Regions from separate parts of the Streptomyces sp. NPDC050549 genome, predicted to be linked through region 2. Evidence: riboswitches for the same ligand, from Rfam matches in the RefSeq annotation. Region 2 holds a riboswitch; each other region holds the start of a gene.

Region 1 (5,965 bases), on a different contig from region 2:
CCACACCCGCCAGGGCGAGGCCCCGAGCACGGCCGCCGCTTCCCTCAGCCGCCCGTCCACCGCCCGCAGCACGGGCAGCATCGTCCGTACGACGAAGGGGACGCCCACCAGCGCCTGCGCGAGCGGCACCAGGATCCATGAACTCCGCAGATCCAGCGGGGGTTTGTCGAGCGAGATCAGAAACCCGAAGCCGACGGTCACCGCCGACACCCCGAGCGGCAGCATCAGCAGCGCGTCGAACCCCCGCACCAGCTTCCCCGCGTCGCGCCGGGTCAGCGCCGCGGCGGCGAACCCCCCGATCACCACGGCGATCGCGGTGGCGGCGACGGCGTACTCCAGCGAGTTGCCGATCGCGGCGATCGGCGGGACCAGGAAGGTGCCGCCGTCGTCGTGGGTCAGCGCCCGGTAGTAGCCGAAGTCCGGTGAGTCGAGCGACCGTTGCACCAGCACGGCGAGCGGCAGCACCAGCAGCAGGAGGACGGAGACCAGCACTCCGGCGAGCAGGGACCACTGGCCGGCCCCGCGCGGGCGCCGTGCGGTCACCGCCGGGTCCACGAGCCGCAGGGCCGTCTCCCGGCGCCGTACCGTCCAGGCGTGGACGGCGAGGATCGCGCCCACCGCGACGAACTGGACGATCGTCAGCACGGCCGCCGTCGACAGGTCGAAGACCTCGGAGGTCTGGCGGTAGATCTCCACTTCGAGGGTCGAGAAGGTCGGGCCGCCGAGGATCTGCACCACGCCGAAGGAGGTGAAGGTGAAGAGGAAGACCATCAGCGCGGCGGCGGCCACGGCGGGCGCGAGCGCGGGCAGCGTCACCTTGCGCCAGGCCCGCAGCCGGGAGGCGCCGAGCATCCGCGCGGCCTCCTCCTGCCGCGGGTCGAGCTGTGCCCACAGGCCGCCCACCGTCCGTACGACCACCGCGTAGTTGAAGAAGACGTGCGCGAGCAGGATGGCCCACACGGTGGTGTCCAGCCGTACGCCCCACAGGTCGTCGAGGAGTCCGCCCCGGCCGACGAGCGCGAGGAAGGCCGTACCGACGACGACCGTGGGCAGCACGAAGGGGACGGTCACGACGGCCCGCAGCACCTGCCGGCCCGGGAAGTCGAAGCGCGCGAAGACATACGCGCCGGGGAGCGCGATCAGCAGCGTGAGCGCGGTCGAGGCGAGCGCCTGCCAGGTGGTGAACCACAGGACGTGCCGGATGTCGGACTGCGCCAGCACGTCCCCGATCCGGCCCCACTGCCAGGCGCCGTCCACCTTGAGACCGCGCCCGACGATCGCGGCGACGGGGTAGGCGAAGAACACCGCGAAGAACGCGACGGGCACGGCCATGAGTCCGAGCCGCGTCGCGTCGCCCCTGTTCCTGAGGGGCTTGCGCGGTGCCGCTTCCGCTACTTCAGTACGAGCGAGGTCCACGACTTGACCCACTGGTCGCGGTCGGCGGCGATCTTCGCGGGGGCCATGGTCTCGGGGTCCTTGGCCTGCGGACCGTACTTCGTGAACTCGGCCGGCACGGTCGCACCCTCGATCACCGGGTAGACGAACATGTTGAGCGGCATGTCCTCCTGGAACTTCTTGGTGAGGAGGAAGTCGATGAAGGCCTTGCCGCCCTTGGTGTTCCTGGCATTGCTGAGCAGTCCCGCGTACTCGGTCTGGCGGAAGCAGGTGCCGTACGACACCCCGGTGGGCGCGGTGGTCGGCTTCGGATCGCCGTAGATGACCTCGGCGGGCGGCGAGGAAGCGTACGAGACGACGAGAGGCCGGTCGCCACCCGCCTTCCTCCCGCCGGCCGAACCGGAGAACTCCTGGTCGTAGGCCTGCTCCCAGCCGTCGACGACCTTCACGCCGTTCGCCTTGAGCTTCTTCCAGTAGGCCTGCCACCCGTCGTCGCCGAACTGGGCCGCGCTGCCGAGCAGGAAGCCGAGGCCGGGTGAGGAGGTGGCCGCGTTCTCGGTGACGAGGAGGTTCTTGTACTCGGGCTTCACGAGGTCGGCGAAGGAGGTCGGCGGGGTCAGCTTGTGCTTGCCGAAGTAGGCCTTGTCGTAGTTGACGCAGATGTCGCCGGTGTCGATGGGTGTGACGCGGTGCTTGGTCTCGTCGACGCGGTACGCGGGCTTGACGGTGGCGGAGCCCTTCGCGTCGTAGGACTGGAAGAGGCCGTTGTCGAGTGCCCGGGAGAGCAGGGTGTTGTCGACGCCGAAGAAGACGTCGCCCTGGGGGTTGTCCTTGGTCAGGATCGCCTTGTTGACGGCCTGGCCCGCATCGCCGTCCTTGAGAACCTTGACGGTGTAGCCGGACTGCTTCTCGAAGTCCTTGAGGACGCTCTTCGAGACGGCCCACGAGTCGTGGCTGACGAGGGTGACGGTCTTGGAGCCGGAGCCACTGCCCTGGTCCGACCCCGACCCGCACGCGGAGAGCGTGACCAGGCCGAGGCCGACGAGGACAGCACAGTACTTCTTGGTGTTCACGGTGATGACCGAACTTCCTACCCAGAATGACCTGGGCGAGGTTCAGAGGGTCTGCGGCCCGATTGCCGCACTCTCAGCGCTGCGCGCTCCCCTGTCGGATATGAAGGTGTACGTACAGGTGGTACGGGTGAAGATTACCTCTCGGTGGCCGCGAGCTGGCCGCACGCTCCGTCGATCTCCTGGCCACGGGTGTCCCGGACGGTGACCGGCACCCCATGGGCCGCGATGGCCTCGACGAACGCCTTCTCGTCCTCGGGGCGGGAGGCCGTCCACTTGGAGCCCGGCGTCGGGTTCAGCGGGATCAGATTGACGTGCACGGGCTTGCCCTTGAGGAGCCGGCCGAGGCGGTCGCCGCGCCACGCCTGGTCGTTGATGTCCCGGATCAGCGCGTACTCGATGGACAGCCGGCGCCCCGACTTCGCCGCGTACTCCCAGCCCGCGTCGAGCACCTCACGCACCTTCCAGCGCGTGTTCACGGGGACCAGGGTGTCGCGCAGGTCGTCGTCGGGCGCGTGCAGCGAGATCGCGAGCCGGCACTTGAAGCCCTCGTCGGAGAAGCGGTGGATCGCCGGGACCAGTCCGACCGTCGAGACGGTGATCCCTCGCTGCGAGAGACCGAGACCGTCCGGCTCGGGGTCGGTGAGGGCGCGGATGGACTGGACGACCCTCTTGTAGTTGGCGAGGGGCTCGCCCATGCCCATGAAGACGATGTTCGAGAGCCGCGCGGGCCCGCCGGGAATCTCGCCGTCCCGCAGCGCGCGCATGCCGTCCACGATCTGGTGCACGATCTCACCGGTGGACAGATTGCGGTCCAGACCGGCCTGACCGGTCGCGCAGAACGGGCAGTTCATCCCGCAGCCCGCCTGCGAACTGATGCACATGGTGACCCGGTCCGGGTACCGCATCAGCACGGACTCGACGAGCGTCCCGTCGAACAGCCGCCACAGCGTCTTGCGGGTGGTGTCCTGGTCGGTCGACAGGTGCCGTACGACCGTCATCAGCTCGGGGAGCAGCGCCTCCTGCAGCTTTGCGCGCGAACCGGCGGGGATGTCGGTCCACTCCGCCGGGTCGTGCGCGAGGCGCGCGAAGTAGTGCTGCGAGAGCTGCTTGGCGCGAAAGGGCTTCTCCCCGACCGCGGCGACGGCTTCCTTGCGCTCGGCGGGCGTGAGATCGGCAAGGTGCCGCGGCGGCTTCTGGGCTCCGCGGGGGGCGACGAATGTGAGTTCTCCGGGCTTAGGCATGGCTGTACCAGTGTCGCAGATCGTTTACCGTGATCCGTTTACGGTGATCAGCTTCAGCCGATGTGCTCCAGGTGCTCCCTCAGGAGCTTCTCGTTGTGGGGCATCTCGCGTCGGACCTGGGGGCGGACGACGAGGGGCAGCAGGACCTTGCCCATGCCGTGTCCCTCGAAGTCGAGGCCCATCGTCACCCGGGTACGGCGTCCGTCGTCGACGGGTGAGATCTCGCCGCGGAAGTTGCCCCTGATGGGGCCGTCGATCCCGCGCACGGTCCAGGCACGCGGCGGCAGGAACTCGGTGCACTCCATGGTCATCGCCATGTCACGGCGACCCACGTGCCGGGTGACGCGGACCCGGGAGCCGAGGCCGAAGGGCCGGTCGTCGAGCTGTTCCGCGGACACCGCGCTCTCCTGCCACTCGGGGAGGTGGGACGGGTCGATGACGTACGCCCAGGCGTCCTCGGGACGGCAGTCCACGTCGAACTCTTCATGGAAGGCGGACATGATGCCCTCCTTCTTTGAGGGCGGTCCCTTTTTCAGGGCTTGTACCGAAATCGTACGACCGGGCGTCCCCGTGCCACAGAGGAGTCCTCCACGGAACGGGGGCGCCCGTAATGTCGTACGCCGATCGTCAGGCGGACCCGACGAACAACACCGTCAGCAGCCACACCACCGGAGCCGTCGGCAGCAAGGAGTCCGACCGGTCCATGCCGTATCTATTTGCCGCTACCGCGGCGCGGCACCGCGGCCCTCACCCTGCCCCAACGAACAGCACGAACATCAACCACACGACCGGCGCAGTCGGCAGCAAGGAGTCCAACCGGTCCATGATGCCGCCGTGGCCCGGCAGCAGCGTGCCCATGTCCTTGATGCCGAGGTCCCGCTTGATCATGGACTCGCCGAGGTCGCCCAGCGTGGCGCTGGCCGCGACCGCGAGGCCCAGGACGAGCCCCTGCCACCAGCTGCCGTCGTCGATCAGGAACTGCATGCACAGCGCGCCCGCCACCATCGCGAAGGAGACCGCCCCGAACAGGCCCTCGCGGGTCTTTCCGGGGCTGATGCGCGGCGCGAGCTTGTGCTTGCCGAAGCGCCAGCCGATGGCGTACGCCCCGGTGTCGCTGACGACCGTCAGCAGCAGGAACGTCAGGACCCGCCAGGCGCCGTCGTCCGCGGTGAGCATCAGGGCGACGAACGTGGCCAGGAACGGCACGTAGAACGCCGCGAAGACACCCGCCGTGACGTCCCTGAGGTAGCCCTCCGGCGGTTCCGTCATCCGCCATACGAGGACGGCGAGCGCCGTGAGCGCCATGGCGACCCAGGCGCCCTCGGGGCCCCGGACGTAACCGGCGACGACCATCGCGGCCCCGCCGACCGCGAGGGGCACGAGGGGCGCCTTGATGCCCTTGCGCTCCTGCAGCCGCGAGGTCAGCTCCCACAGGCCCACGACCACGGCCACCGCTATCACGCCGACGAACACGGCCTTGACGACGAACAGGGACGCGATGATCACCGCACCGAGTCCGACGCCGACCCCTATGGCCGCACTCAGGTCCCGGCCCGCGCTCTTCTTCTGCGGGGCGGGCGCCGGTGGCGGGGCGTCGGGCATGGGCTCCGGATTCTGCGGCACCGCCCCGTAGGGCTGCGCCTGCGACGTGTCAGAGGGCTGCGTCCGCGGCTCGTACGACGGCGACTGCCGTACGTCGTACGGCGGCTGCTGCGTCTCGTCGCGGAACAAGGGGCCGCTCAGCCGAGCGGCCCCCCGGTCGTCATCCTGGTGTCCGCCGTATGCGGGCTCGTCGGGCACGATGGGCATGGGGCGAGTCTGCTGCGCCTCAGGCGCATCGTACGTGGGACCCGCCGGGGCAGCCCCCTGGACAGGCCCCTGGTCGGACGGCCCCCAGTACCCGGCTTGTGGCGGTGCCCCCCAGGAAGAGTCGTTCATCAGACCTCGAGCAGCTCCGCTTCCTTGTGCTTGAGGAGTTCGTCCACCTGGGCGACGTACTTCGCCGTGGTGTCGTCGAGCTCCTTCTCCGCGCGACGGCCCTCGTCCTCGCCGACCTCGCCGTCCTTGACGAACTTGTCGATCGTCTCCTTGGCCTTGCGGCGGATGGAACGGATCGAGATCTTGGAGTCCTCGGCCTTGGTCTTGGCGACCTTGATGTACTCCTTGCGGCGCTCCCCGGTCAGCTCGGGGAACGTCACGCGGATGATGTTGCCGTCGTTGCTCGGGTTGACGCCGAGGTCCGAGTCGCGGATCGCC
Region 2 (5,965 bases):
TGGCACCTGAATCCGCTCAGCCAGACCCCGCCCGACTGCCGCGGCAGGGCCCGCGACGATCCTCCACCGCCCGGGCAAGGTGACACCGCAGGCGACAGCTCTCCTCAAGCAACTCCGTCCGCCGTCTTGCGAGGCGCCTCGTGGGATGCCTTGTCGGGGCGGGCCGTCGCGGTGGCCAGGAGTTCGGTGGCGGTGCGGCTGCCGTCGACCGTGACTGGTGTGCTCATCAGCCAGTCGGCAGCGCTGGGCGTTGTTGTGGGAGGGATAACAAGCAGGGTGCGAAAGCCCTTGAGATACGAGCAGAGCACGATCTCGTTCTGTTCGTGACCGGACACGAACCACCCTGCGGTTACGGTGTGCCCGCCGACGGAGACCCGGTGCGGGATGTCGGGCCACGGCTCGATCCCCACTATGACCCTGGTGATGCTGCCCGTCCCATCCATTGCCTCAACCAGGCCGGGAAGTTCAGTGGCGAGATTACGGGAGTAGGGCCACCATGCGCCGTCGAATCCGCCTGAGACGGCTTCGTAGGGCGCCAGCGAAAGCCGAACAGGCAGAGGTGAGGAGCGCTGGGCGCCGGCCGAGAGGTGATTTGTAGTCGGTTCCATGATGTGAACCTCTCTGACCAGTCGTCGGGCCGACGTCGTGTCGTTCGCCGTCAAGAACCTGCCAAGGCGTTTTCCCAGACCGGACATCGGTGGTGCAATGGTCCACGGCCGCCGCCGCATGCAGCCGAACACGGGCGGCGGCCGCGTGCGAAGACGGCACCGAGGCCCCCTGCCTCGCCGTCTCACACTGACCCGTCCTCACCAGCCCAAGCGGGGCGTAGCGGGAGTACACCCCGGCCTCGAAAAAGGCTGAGAAGGACGAAGGGCTGGAGCTGCGCAGTCGGCGGTGCGGCTCCAGCCTCCTCAGAGTGGTCAGATGGACACTGTGACCCGGGGGCAAGGGGCCGAAAGACGGAGGATGCGGGCCAGACTGTTCACCAACTACAAATGGTGAAAAGCGCCTCAGCCTCACAACTCACCGTATACCCAGCCTGGTGACAGCGACAGTAGGCAATCTCGGACATGCCACCAGTCCACCGCGCCCAAAGATCCAGATCAGGGGGTCAGACACAGGCACTCAGTCCGCCAGGGGCAGATACACCCGGTTCCCGCTGGCCGCGAACTCCTTCGACTTCTGCAACATCCCCTCAGCGACCTCCTCAGCCGTCGCCCCTGCAGCCGCCGTACCGCCGAACTGCGCTGTGATGCTTTGGCTAATCTTCATCGAGCAGAACTTCGGCCCGCACATCGAGCAGAAGTGCGCCGTCTTGGCAGGCTCCGCCGGCAGTGTCTCGTCGTGGAACTCCCGTGCAGTGACCGGGTCGAGGGCCAGGTTGAACTGGTCCTCCCAGCGGAACTCGAAGCGGGCGTCGGACAGCGCGTCGTCCCACTCCTGTGCACCTGGGTGCCCCTTGGCGAGGTCGGCTGCGTGGGCGGCGATCTTGTAGGTGATGACGCCGGTCTTGACGTCGTCACGATTGGGCAGGCCCAAGTGCTCCTTGGGCGTGACATAGCAGAGCATGGCCGTGCCCCACCAGGCGATCATCGCGGCACCGATGCCGGAAGTGATGTGGTCGTACGCAGGCGCGACGTCCGTCGTCAGCGGGCCGAGCGTATAGAACGGAGCTTCATCGCAGATCTCCTGCTGAAGGTCGATGTTCTCCTTGATCTTGTGCATCGGGACATGTCCCGGGCCCTCGATCATGGTCTGTACGTTGAAACGCTTCGCGATCGTGTTGAGTTCCCCGAGAGTCCTCAACTCGGCGAACTGCGCCTCGTCGTTGGCGTCCGCGATCGAGCCGGGTCGCAGACCGTCGCCCAGCGAGTACGTGACGTCGTAGGCGGCGAGGATCTCGCACAACTCCTCGAAGTTCTCGTAGAGGAACGATTCCTTGTGGTGTGCCAGGCACCAGGCCGCCATGATCGAGCCGCCGCGCGAGACGATGCCCGTCTTGCGGTTCGCCGTCAGCGGTACGAACGGCAACCGCACGCCCGCGTGGACGGTCATGTAGTCCACGCCCTGTTCGGCCTGTTCGACGACCGTGTCCTTGTAGATCTCCCAGGTCAGCTCCTCGGCACGGCCGTCGACCTTTTCGAGTGCCTGGTAGAGCGGCACGGTGCCGATGGGGACGGGGGAGTTGCGCAGGACCCATTCGCGGGTGGTGTGGATGTTGCGGCCGGTGGACAGGTCCATGACCGTGTCGGCGCCCCAGCGGGTCGCCCAGGTCATCTTCTCGACCTCCTCCTCGATGGAGGAAGTGACCGCGGAATTGCCGATGTTGGCGTTGACCTTCACCAGGAACCGCTTACCGATGATCATCGGCTCGATCTCGGGATGGTTGACGTTGGCCGGCAGCACCGCACGCCCCGCCGCGATCTCCTCCCGGACCACCTCGGGCGAGACCTTCTCCCGTACGGCCACGAACTCCATCTCGGGCGTGATCTCGCCCCGTCGCGCGTAGGCGAGTTGAGTCACCGCCGTACCATCACGTCCACGGCGCGGCTGCCGCGGGCGTCCCGGGAACACCGCATCGAGATTGCGGAGTCCACCGCGCGGTGACGTGTGCTTGATTCCGTCGTCCTCGGGGCGGACAGGGCGGCCCGCGTACTCCTCGGTGTCGCCCCGGGCGATGATCCAATTCTCCCGCAGCGGCGCCAGCCCCCTGCGGACGTCGGTGTCGACGAGCGGATCGGTGTACGGGCCGGAGGTGTCGTACAGCGTCACGGACTGCCCGTTGGTGAGGTGCACCTGCCGGACCGGCACCCGCAGATCGGGGCGCGAGCCCTCGACATACCCCTTGTGCCAGCCGATGGACTTCCCAGCCTCCGCAGGCTCCTCGGCCTCCGTCGGCTGCTCGGCCCGTGCGAACTCCCCGCCCGGAATGGGCTGTTCGTCCTGGCTGAAGGCAGGCGTGCGTACGTCCTTGTTGGTCATGAGACCTACTCCCTACGCCGGCATTACCCGGTAACAGGTTCGGCGGTCGACGCAGCGGCTTCCGTCAGCCGATGTTTCATGTGAAACATCACTCACTTCAGGTGACGTTTCCCGTGAAACATCGCAGAGACGGAGGTCAGCGCCCTCTCAGCCCGGTGCTCCGAGCTCCCGCGTGTGCAAAGGTGCCTCCACGCTAGCGTCATATGTGGCGCGCTGAACAGTGGGCCTCCGGCGTTCTTGCGATGATCGGGCGGTGACCACGACGCAGCAGCCCTCATACCCGCCGACCGGGCCGTCGCATGGCCATGACCACGGCCACGGTCCCGAAGGCGACCATGGTTCCGGGTCCCGGGACGACCACAGCTCCGGTGGCGACGGCGGGCACGGTTCCGGCGCGGGTGGTGGGCATGGCCACTCGCACAGTCATGGTCCGGCCGCCCCCGTCTCCCGTCACCTTCGGAAGGTCATCGCGGCGATCCTGATCCCGTTCACAGTGGCGGTCGTGGTCGGCATGGTGGTGTTGTGGCCCGGCGGCGCTCCGTCGCACAAGCGCACCGGCGTCGGCTTCGACCGGCAGACACAGCAGGCGACGGTCACCAAAGTGGTCAGCGTCAGCTGCGCCTCGGTGAACGCCTCGGGCGGGGGCTCGACCGGGGACACCTCCACGGCCGAGGGTTCCTCGGCACAGCAGGAGGCGGGCGGCACCTGCAAGAAGGCCACGGTCACGGTCAGCACCGGCAAGGACAAGGGCCGCACGTTCACGGAGATCGTCCAGCCCGACCAGTCACGGCAACTGCATGAGGGCGAGAAGGTCGTGGTCGCCTACGAGCCCTCCGCGCCCAGGGATCTGCAGTACTCGGTCACCGATGTGAACCGTAAGTTCCCGATGGCGCTGCTCGCCGGCATCTTCGCACTGGCCGTCGTGGTGGTGGGCCGACTGCGCGGTGTCATGGCACTGATCGCGCTGGCCATCAGCTTCATGATCCTCAACTTCTTCATCCTGCCCGCGATCCTGCACGGCTCGAACCCGCTGATCGTGGCGGTGGTCGGATCGAGTGCCATCATGCTGATCGCGCTCTACATGTGCCACGGGCTGTCGGCCCGTACGTCCGTGGCGGTGCTCGGCACGCTGATGTCGCTGGTGCTGATCGGCATCCTTGGTTCGGTGTTCATCGGCTGGGCCGCGCTCACCGGCAACACGGACGACAACACGGGCCTGATCCACGGGCTGTATCCGTCGATCGACATGAGCGGTCTGCTGCTCGCCGGCGTCATCATCGGTTCGCTGGGGGTGCTCGACGATGTGACGGTCACGCAGACCTCGGCGGTCTGGGAGCTGCACGAGGCCAACCCGTCGATGGGCTGGCGCGGGCTGTACCGCGCCGGTATCCGGATCGGCCGCGACCACATCGCGTCCGTGGTCAACACGCTCGTCCTCGCCTACGCGGGCGCGGCCCTGCCGTTGCTGCTGCTCTTCTCCATCGCGCAGAGCAGCGTGGGGTCGGTCGCCAACAGCGAGTTGGTCGCCGAGGAGATCGTACGCACGCTGGTGGGCTCGATCGGCCTGGTCGCCTCGGTACCGGTCACCACGGCGCTCGCGGCCCTGGTGGTCTCGGCCGACCGACCGGGACGCGAAACGGCTCCGGCGGGGGTTGCGGCAGTGGCCACGGCGGCGGTCGGTGCCGGGCCCACGGCAGCACCCGGTGTCAAGCCGGCGCCGGCACGCGGCGGGAAGGGCCGGCGCCGCAAGCACTGAGGACGGCGGGAATCGCCGCGCGGAGCCACGCAGAAGCGTTCCTGCGACTCCAGGGCTCCTCCCGGGCTTCCCCGGACCGCTCCCAGACCTCTCGGCCCCGCAGGCCTTTCAGAACTCCACAGATGCGTCCAGGGGCTTCAGACCCCTTGGTGAAGCGTTACGCCAACTCCCCCCGCCGCCACGGCAACGCTTCAGCCGGCGCTCTGCTCCTCCGCCAGGATGCGGTCCAGTGCCTCGTCGAGGTGGGCGTCGAAATCCGCGAGCGCACCCTCCTGACCGAGCGGAACCAGCCGGTCGGTGCGGTCGAGGAACGCCACGAGCGGGGCCGCACCGGTGCGGAACAGCGCCTGGTCGCCGCCCACCTGAAGCCTGATCAGCACTTCGCCCAGCGTCTCGGGATCGACGGGCTCGATCCGGACGTCACCGTCCCCGGACGCCCGGCCCACCCCGTCGATCAGCAGCTCCCGGCCGAAGGCCCAGGTCACCGGGGCATCGCCCGGCAAATGGAAGGTCAGCCGTACGGCGTACGGATCGCACGCCTCGTAGCCCAGTTCGACCGGGATACGGAAGGAGAGCTCCTCGGAGACGAGGAAGCTCATCATGACCTCTGCCTGTACGGACTCGCGCATCGCCTATCCCGTCAATTGCCGCCGACTGGCTGGGAATGATCCCCGTGACACTGAAGGAATATTGCTGAACGTACACAACAGATCACAAGGAGTAAGTTTTCAGATACTGATAGAGAGCGCGAGCGACCCCAGCAGCCTGCCGACCTCGGCCTGCAACGCCCGGGCGGCGGCCGGCAGACGGTCAGCCTGATGCAAGGGGAGAGAAATGGCCATCGTGGCGGCCGTGCTGCCGAGCGTGATCGGAATCGCCGCGCAGACCGTCCCCAGCGCGTACTCCTGACGTTCCACCACCAGCTCCATCCGCCGCATCCGATCCAGGCGCCGCAGCAGGGAGTGACCGTCCCGCACGGTGTACGGCGTGAGGGACTGCGCGGGATAGCGGTCGAGGTGGTCGCGCCGGGCGTCCTCGTCCAATTGGGCCAGCAGACACTGGCCGATCGCGTGCGCGTGTCCCGTCTCACGGAAGTCGGCCCACTCCTCGACCGCCGGGTTGCCGGGGCTGTCGGAGACGCACATGACCTCGATCTCGCCGTCGCGGTACATCGCGTAGTAGACCGGCACACCGATCAAATCCCGCCAGGCCGCCAGCGCGTCCACA
Region 3 (5,965 bases), on a different contig from region 2:
TGCTCGGCCCCGTCGATGAAGGCGGCGGGGACGTGCAGCGCGCGGTTCTCACCACGGCGTACGGCGATGACTTGGCCGTCCTTGACCAGCTGCCGCACGCGTGTCACCTCGACATCGAGCATCTCTGCGATGTCGGGCAGCGTGAGCCAGGCGGGGACGAGAGCATCAATCTTTGCGTCAATCTCGGTCACGCAAACAGCGTGCCATCCCGGACCGACAGTCGGAAGTCGGGCCGGTCCGACCCGGGGTCACGAACTAGGCGATAGCGGCTTTCATCGGCAGAGAAGGGTCCGCCAGCGGCCCGGGATTCATCGGGGTGCCCGACTCGATCAGACGGCGGCCCTGGGCCAGGTCACGGGGGCGGCCGACCGCGAGAAGGGCCACCAGGCGGTCCTCGCGCAGCCAGCAGACGGTCCAGGCCGGGGTGGCCGGGTCGCCGCGCCACAGGATCGTGTCGGCGGACGCGTGATGGCCGACGTACTGGACGAAGCGGCCGAACTGCTCGGACCAGAAGTAGGGCACCGGGTCGTAGACCGCCGGGGTCTGGCCGACGATGTTCGCGGCGACCGTGCGCGGGCCCTGGAGGGCGTTGTCCCAGTGGTGGACGAGAAGTCGCTCGCCGTACCTTCCCGAAGGGAAGGAGGCGCAGTCGCCGACCGCGTAGGCGTCCGGCACCGAGGTGCGCAGCCGGTCGTCGGCCACGACCTCGCGGTGGACGCCCAGCTCGACGCCGGAGTCCGCGAGCCAGCCGGTGGCGGGGCGGGCGCCGATGCCGACCACGACGGCGCCCGCGGGCAGCCGGGTGCCGTCGTCGAGGACCACGGCGCCGGGTTCGACGCGCTCCACGCGCGTGTGCGTGCGCAGCACGGCACCGGCGTCCGCGTACCAGGCGGCCATCGGCGCGGCCACCTCGGCGGGCAGCGCGCCGGCGAGCGGCCGGTCGGCGGCTTCCACGACGGTCACCGCGCAGCCCGCCTCGCGCGCGGCGGTGGCGAACTCCGCGCCGATCCAGCCGGCGCCCACGACCACGACGTCGTGCTGCCGGGTGAGCACCGGCCGCAGCCGCTCGGCGTCGTCCAGGGTGCGCAGCAGATGCACCCCGGGAATGCCGTCGGCGCCCGGGAGCCGGATCGGTTCGGCACCGGTGGCGAGGACGAGGACGTCGTAGGGCACCGGGCCCTCGGCGGTGTCCAGTTCGTGGTCTCCGGGGCGCAGGCCCGACACCTCTCGCCCGAGCCGGAGTTCGATGCCGAGTGCCTCGAAGTCGACGTCGAAGGCGGAGCCCTCGGCCTTGCCGAGCAGGACGGCCTTGGACAGCGGCGGCCGGTCGTAGGGCTGATGGGGTTCGGCGCCGAGAAGGGTGATGCTGCCGGTGAAGCCCTGTTCGCGCAGGGCGACCGCGGTCTGCACCCCGGCCATGCCCGCCCCGACGACGACCACGCGCCGTCCCGCTCCCGCGTCCTGTCCCCGCGTCTGCTCGCTCATCCGATCACCATAGACACCTGACAAAACGTCAGTCAGGGGGCGCGTTCAGTGACCTGTTCCACAACACTCGTCCCGCTGCCCAACTGCGACTCCCACTCCCACGTCTCGTCGAGGCGGATGCGGCCGTCGGACAGCTCGACGACTTCGGACACGCAGTGCCCTGAGGACGTCGTCCCGTCCGTCTTCAGCTGCACGTACCGGAAGTCGAGACGGTCCCCCGCGCGCGTGCCGACGAGATGCCCGCGTACGACGTCGCCGCCCGCGTACTCGGCCCAGATCTCGCCGTCCTTCTCGTGGTACGCGAACCGGGTGCGGGTGCCGACCTGACCCGGTGCCTGGTCCGCGACGGGGGCGAGGACGAGACCGTCGAGCGAGCGGGCCATGGACGGAGGCTCCCTTACTGGGACATGGGGTACGGGCTAGGGTGGCCAACGTACAAGCACTCGCGGGAGTCCGGACGCACTGGGCTGAGAGGGAGGCTGGCGGCCTCCGACCGTACGAACCTGATCCGGGTCATGCCGGCGAAGGGAGGGGCTGGACGCCCATGCCTACACGTACGTCAGACGTCCTCGTCGTCGGGGGCGGGATCATCGGCCTGGTCACGGCCTGGCGGGCCGCGCAACGCGGGTTGGCCACCGCCGTCGTGGACCCCGAGCCGGGCGGCGGGGCCGCCCAGGTGGCCGCCGGGATGCTGGCCGCCGTAACGGAACTGCACTACGGCGAGCAGACCCTGCTCGCCCTCAACCTGGCCTCGGCGCACCGCTACCCGGACTTCGCCGCCGAGCTGACCGACCTCACCGGCCTCGACCTCGGCTACCGGCGCTGCGGCACCCTCGCCGTCGCCCTGGACGCCGACGACCGCGCCCATCTGCGTGAACTGCACGCCCTGCAGCAGCAGTCGGGCCTGGACTCCGAGTGGCTCTCCGGGCGCGAGTGCCGGCGCCTGGAGCCGATGCTCGCGCCGGGTGTGCGCGGGGGGCTCCGGGTCGACGGGGACCACCAGGTCGACCCGCGGCGGCTGGCGCGGGCGCTGGTGGCCGCCTGTGAGCGCGCCGGGGTCGCCTTCCACCGGACGTGGGCCGAGCGGCTCACGGTCGGGCGGGACCGCGCCACAGGGGTCGTCACGCGTGAGGGGGAAGCGCTGGGCGCGGACCAGGTGGTGCTCGCCGGCGGCAGCCTCAGCGGGCGGCTGGCCGGGGTCCCCGACGACGTCCTGCCGCCCGTACGGCCCGTGAAGGGGCAGGTGCTGCGGCTGACCGTGCCGGAGCGGTACGCGCCGTTCCTGAGCCGGACCGTGCGGGCCGTGGTGCGCGGCAGCCACGTCTACCTGGTGCCGCGCGAGAACGGCGAGCTGGTCGTCGGCGCGACCAGCGAGGAACTGGGCTGGGACACCACGGTGACCGCGGGCGGCGTCTACGAACTGCTGCGCGACGCCCACGAGTTGGTCCCCGGGATCACCGAACTGCCGCTCACCGAGACCCGGGCAGGCCTGCGCCCCGGCTCCCCCGACAACGCGCCCCTGCTCGGCCCGACCACACTCCCGGGGCTGCTGCTGGCCACCGGGCACTACCGCAACGGCGTACTGCTCACGCCGGTCACCGGTGACGCCCTCGCGCACGCGCTGGCCACCGGTGAACTCCCGGACGAGGCAAGCCCGTTCACCCCGAAGCGGTTCGCCCGCAGAGAACGCACGGCACTCGTGGAGCAGCCCGCATGAACGTCTCCGTCAACGGAGAGCCCCGGGAGATCGCTCCCGGCACCGCTCTCGACGCCCTCGTGCGCACCCTGGCCCCGTCGCCCTCCGGGGTGGCCGCCGCCCTCAACGAAACCGTCGTCCCGCGCGCGCAGTGGCCCTCGACCTCCCTCTCCGAGGGGGACCGCGTCGAGGTCCTCACCGCCGTCCAAGGAGGCTGACCCATGGCCGACGACCCCTTCGTCCTCGGTGGTACGTCCTTCACGTCCCGGTTGATCATGGGCACCGGGGGCGCGCCCAGCCTCGACGTCCTGGAGCGCGCGCTGGTGGCCTCCGGGACGGAGCTCACGACGGTCGCGATGCGCCGCGTCGACGCTTCCGTGCACGGTTCGGTGCTGTCCGTCCTGGAACGGCTCGGCATCCGGGTGCTGCCCAACACCGCAGGCTGCTTCACGGCCGGCGAGGCGGTGCTGACGGCGCGGCTGGCGCGGGAGGCGCTCGGGACGTCACTGGTCAAACTTGAGGTGATCGCGGACGAGCGCACCCTGCTGCCCGACCCGATCGAGCTGCTCGACGCCGCCGAGACCCTGGTCGACGACGGCTTCACGGTGCTGCCGTACACGAACGACGACCCCGTCCTCGCGCGGAAGCTGGAGGACGTCGGGTGCGCGGCGATCATGCCGCTGGGGTCGCCGATCGGCTCCGGGCTCGGGATCCGCAACCCGCACAACTTCCAGCTGATCACCGAGCACGCCCGCGTGCCGGTGATTCTGGACGCGGGGGCGGGCACGGCGTCCGACGCGGCGTTCGCGATGGAGCTGGGGTGCGCGGGTGTGATGCTCGCCTCGGCGGTGACGCGGGCGCAGGAGCCGGTGCTGATGGCGTCCGCGATGCGCAGCGCGGTGGAGGCGGGGCGGCTGGCGTTCCGGGCGGGGCGTATCCCCCGTAGGCACTTCGCCGAGGCGTCGTCTCCGACGACCGGCCTGGCCCGTCTGGACCCCGAACGGCCGGCGTTCTGAACTCCCGCTCCCCAGCGTGCGATCCGTCACAGCTCGGCTGCAGTACCGCCCCGAAACTGGCCGAAAAGGCGGTGCTGTCAGCCTCGGCTCGTACACTCACCTGCGTGGATACGACCCTTCATGACCCTCTCGTCGGGCAGCTGCTCGACGGCCGCTATCGCGTCGACGCGCGGATCGCCGTCGGCGGGATGGCCACGGTCTACCGGGCCGTGGACACCCGCCTGGACCGGGTTCTCGCGCTCAAGGTGATGCACCCGACGCTGGCGGCCGACGCCTCCTTCGTGGACCGTTTCATCCGCGAGGCCAAGTCGGTGGCGCGGCTGGCGCATCCGAACGTGGTGCAGGTCTTCGACCAGGGCGCCCAGGGGGCGTACGTCTATCTGGCGATGGAGTACGTCGCCGGCTGCACCCTGCGGGACGTGCTGCGCGAGCGCGGGGCGCTGCAGCCGCGGGCCGCGCTGGACATCCTGGAGCCGGTGCTGGCCGCGCTGGGTGCCGCGCACCGGGCCGGGTTCGTGCACCGGGACATGAAGCCGGAGAACGTGCTCATAGGGGACGACGGCCGGGTCAAGGTCGCCGACTTCGGGCTGGTCCGGTCCGTGGACACGGTCACCAGCACCACGGAGAACGTGCTCGGCACGGTCTCGTATCTCGCGCCGGAGCAGATCGAGGGCGGCACGGCGTCCCCACGGGTCGACGTGTACGCGTGCGGTGTCGTCCTGTACGAGATGCTCACCGGCCAGAAGCCGCACGACGGGGACTCCCCCGCGATCGTGCTCTACAAGCACCTGCACGAGGACGTCCCGCCGCCCTCGGCCGTCGTCCCCGGGCTGGCGTACGAGCTGGACGAGCTGGTCGCCACGGCCACCGCGCGCACCCCCGACATCCGGCCGTACGACGCGGTCTCGCTGTTCGGTCTGGTCCGCGAGGCGCGGGCGGGGCTGAGCGACGAGCAGTTGGACGCGGTGCCGCCGCAGGCACTGACCTCGGAACATCCCGACTCCGAGAACCGTACGAGTGTGATCCCGCGCTCGCTGACCGTGCCGCGTCCGCTGCCGGTCAACGAGGACGACGAGCCCGGTGACCCGTTCAACCGGACCAGCCGGTTCGAGAGCGGGCCGCCGCTGCCGCCCCGGCGGCGCGAAGCGCGGCGGCCCCGGCGCGGGCTGCTGGCGGTCATTGCCGCCGTCCTGCTGATCATCGGGGTCGGGACGGGCGTCTGGTACATCAACTCCGGCCAGTTCACCGAGGTCCCGCCGCTGCTGGCCAAGACCGAGGCGCAGGCGAAGGAGCGGCTGAAGGAGGCCGGTCTCGACGTCAAGTCGGTCAAGCACGCCTACAGCGACACCGTGAAGCGCGGCACGGTCATCAGCACCGACCCGGTGGCCGGCGCCCGCATCCGGGACAACGACTCGGTGGCCCTGACCATCTCGGACGGACCCGAGACCGTGAAGGTGCCCGATCTGACGGGCTACGCCCTGGCCAAGGCGCAGGCCCTGCTCAGGACGGACGGACTTGCGGCCGGCATGGTCACCAGGGAGTTCAGCGACGACGTCCCCAAGGGCTTCGTGATCAGCACGGACCCCGAGGCGGGCACCGAGCGCCACGCGGGCTCCGCGATAGCCCTGACCGTCAGCAAGGGCAGCGCGGTCGACGTGCCCGACGTCACCGGTGAGGACCTGGACGAGGCGAAGTCGGACCTCCAGGAGGCCGGTCTCACGGTGAAGGTGTCGGACACCGAGGTCACCTCGGAGTACGACGCGGGCCA

Evidence for each region. A riboswitch is a leader RNA that binds a small molecule or an ion and turns the genes downstream of it on or off. The one in region 2 is predicted to bind thiamine pyrophosphate.
Region 1: it holds a riboswitch for thiamine pyrophosphate, as region 2 does, so the genes downstream of both, AB0I51_RS10300 (thiamine ABC transporter substrate-binding protein) here and thiC (phosphomethylpyrimidine synthase ThiC) in region 2, are expected to answer to the same signal.
Region 3: it holds a riboswitch for thiamine pyrophosphate, as region 2 does, so the genes downstream of both, thiO (glycine oxidase ThiO) here and thiC (phosphomethylpyrimidine synthase ThiC) in region 2, are expected to answer to the same signal.

Annotation. Positions count from the first base shown of each region.
Region 1 is NZ_JBFAJD010000005.1:137,576-143,540, forward strand. It holds gene AB0I51_RS10295 (iron ABC transporter permease) at 1-1,332, opposite strand, end outside; gene AB0I51_RS10300 (thiamine ABC transporter substrate-binding protein) at 1,392-2,468, opposite strand; TPP riboswitch at 2,465-2,571, opposite strand; gene rlmN (23S rRNA (adenine(2503)-C(2))-methyltransferase RlmN) at 2,603-3,709, opposite strand; gene AB0I51_RS10310 (SRPBCC family protein) at 3,763-4,209, opposite strand; gene AB0I51_RS10315 (phosphatidate cytidylyltransferase) at 4,457-5,647, opposite strand; gene frr (ribosome recycling factor) at 5,647-5,965, opposite strand, start outside.
Region 2 is NZ_JBFAJD010000010.1:241,142-247,106, forward strand. It holds gene AB0I51_RS17780 (pyridoxamine 5'-phosphate oxidase family protein) at 1-10, shown strand, start outside; gene AB0I51_RS17785 (DUF5994 family protein) at 105-608, opposite strand; gene thiC (phosphomethylpyrimidine synthase ThiC) at 1,126-2,982, opposite strand; TPP riboswitch at 2,975-3,164, opposite strand; gene AB0I51_RS17795 (YibE/F family protein) at 3,236-4,738, shown strand; gene AB0I51_RS17800 (SsgA family sporulation/cell division regulator) at 4,930-5,367, opposite strand; gene AB0I51_RS17805 (IclR family transcriptional regulator C-terminal domain-containing protein) at 5,467-5,965, opposite strand, start outside.
Region 3 is NZ_JBFAJD010000038.1:46,746-52,710, forward strand. It holds gene AB0I51_RS38035 (Rv2175c family DNA-binding protein) at 1-191, opposite strand, end outside; gene AB0I51_RS38040 (FAD-dependent oxidoreductase) at 256-1,485, opposite strand; gene AB0I51_RS38045 (hypothetical protein) at 1,518-1,868, opposite strand; TPP riboswitch at 1,921-2,032, shown strand; gene thiO (glycine oxidase ThiO) at 2,030-3,202, shown strand; gene thiS (sulfur carrier protein ThiS) at 3,199-3,399, shown strand; gene AB0I51_RS38060 (thiazole synthase) at 3,403-4,197, shown strand; gene pknB (Stk1 family PASTA domain-containing Ser/Thr kinase) at 4,302-5,965, shown strand, end outside.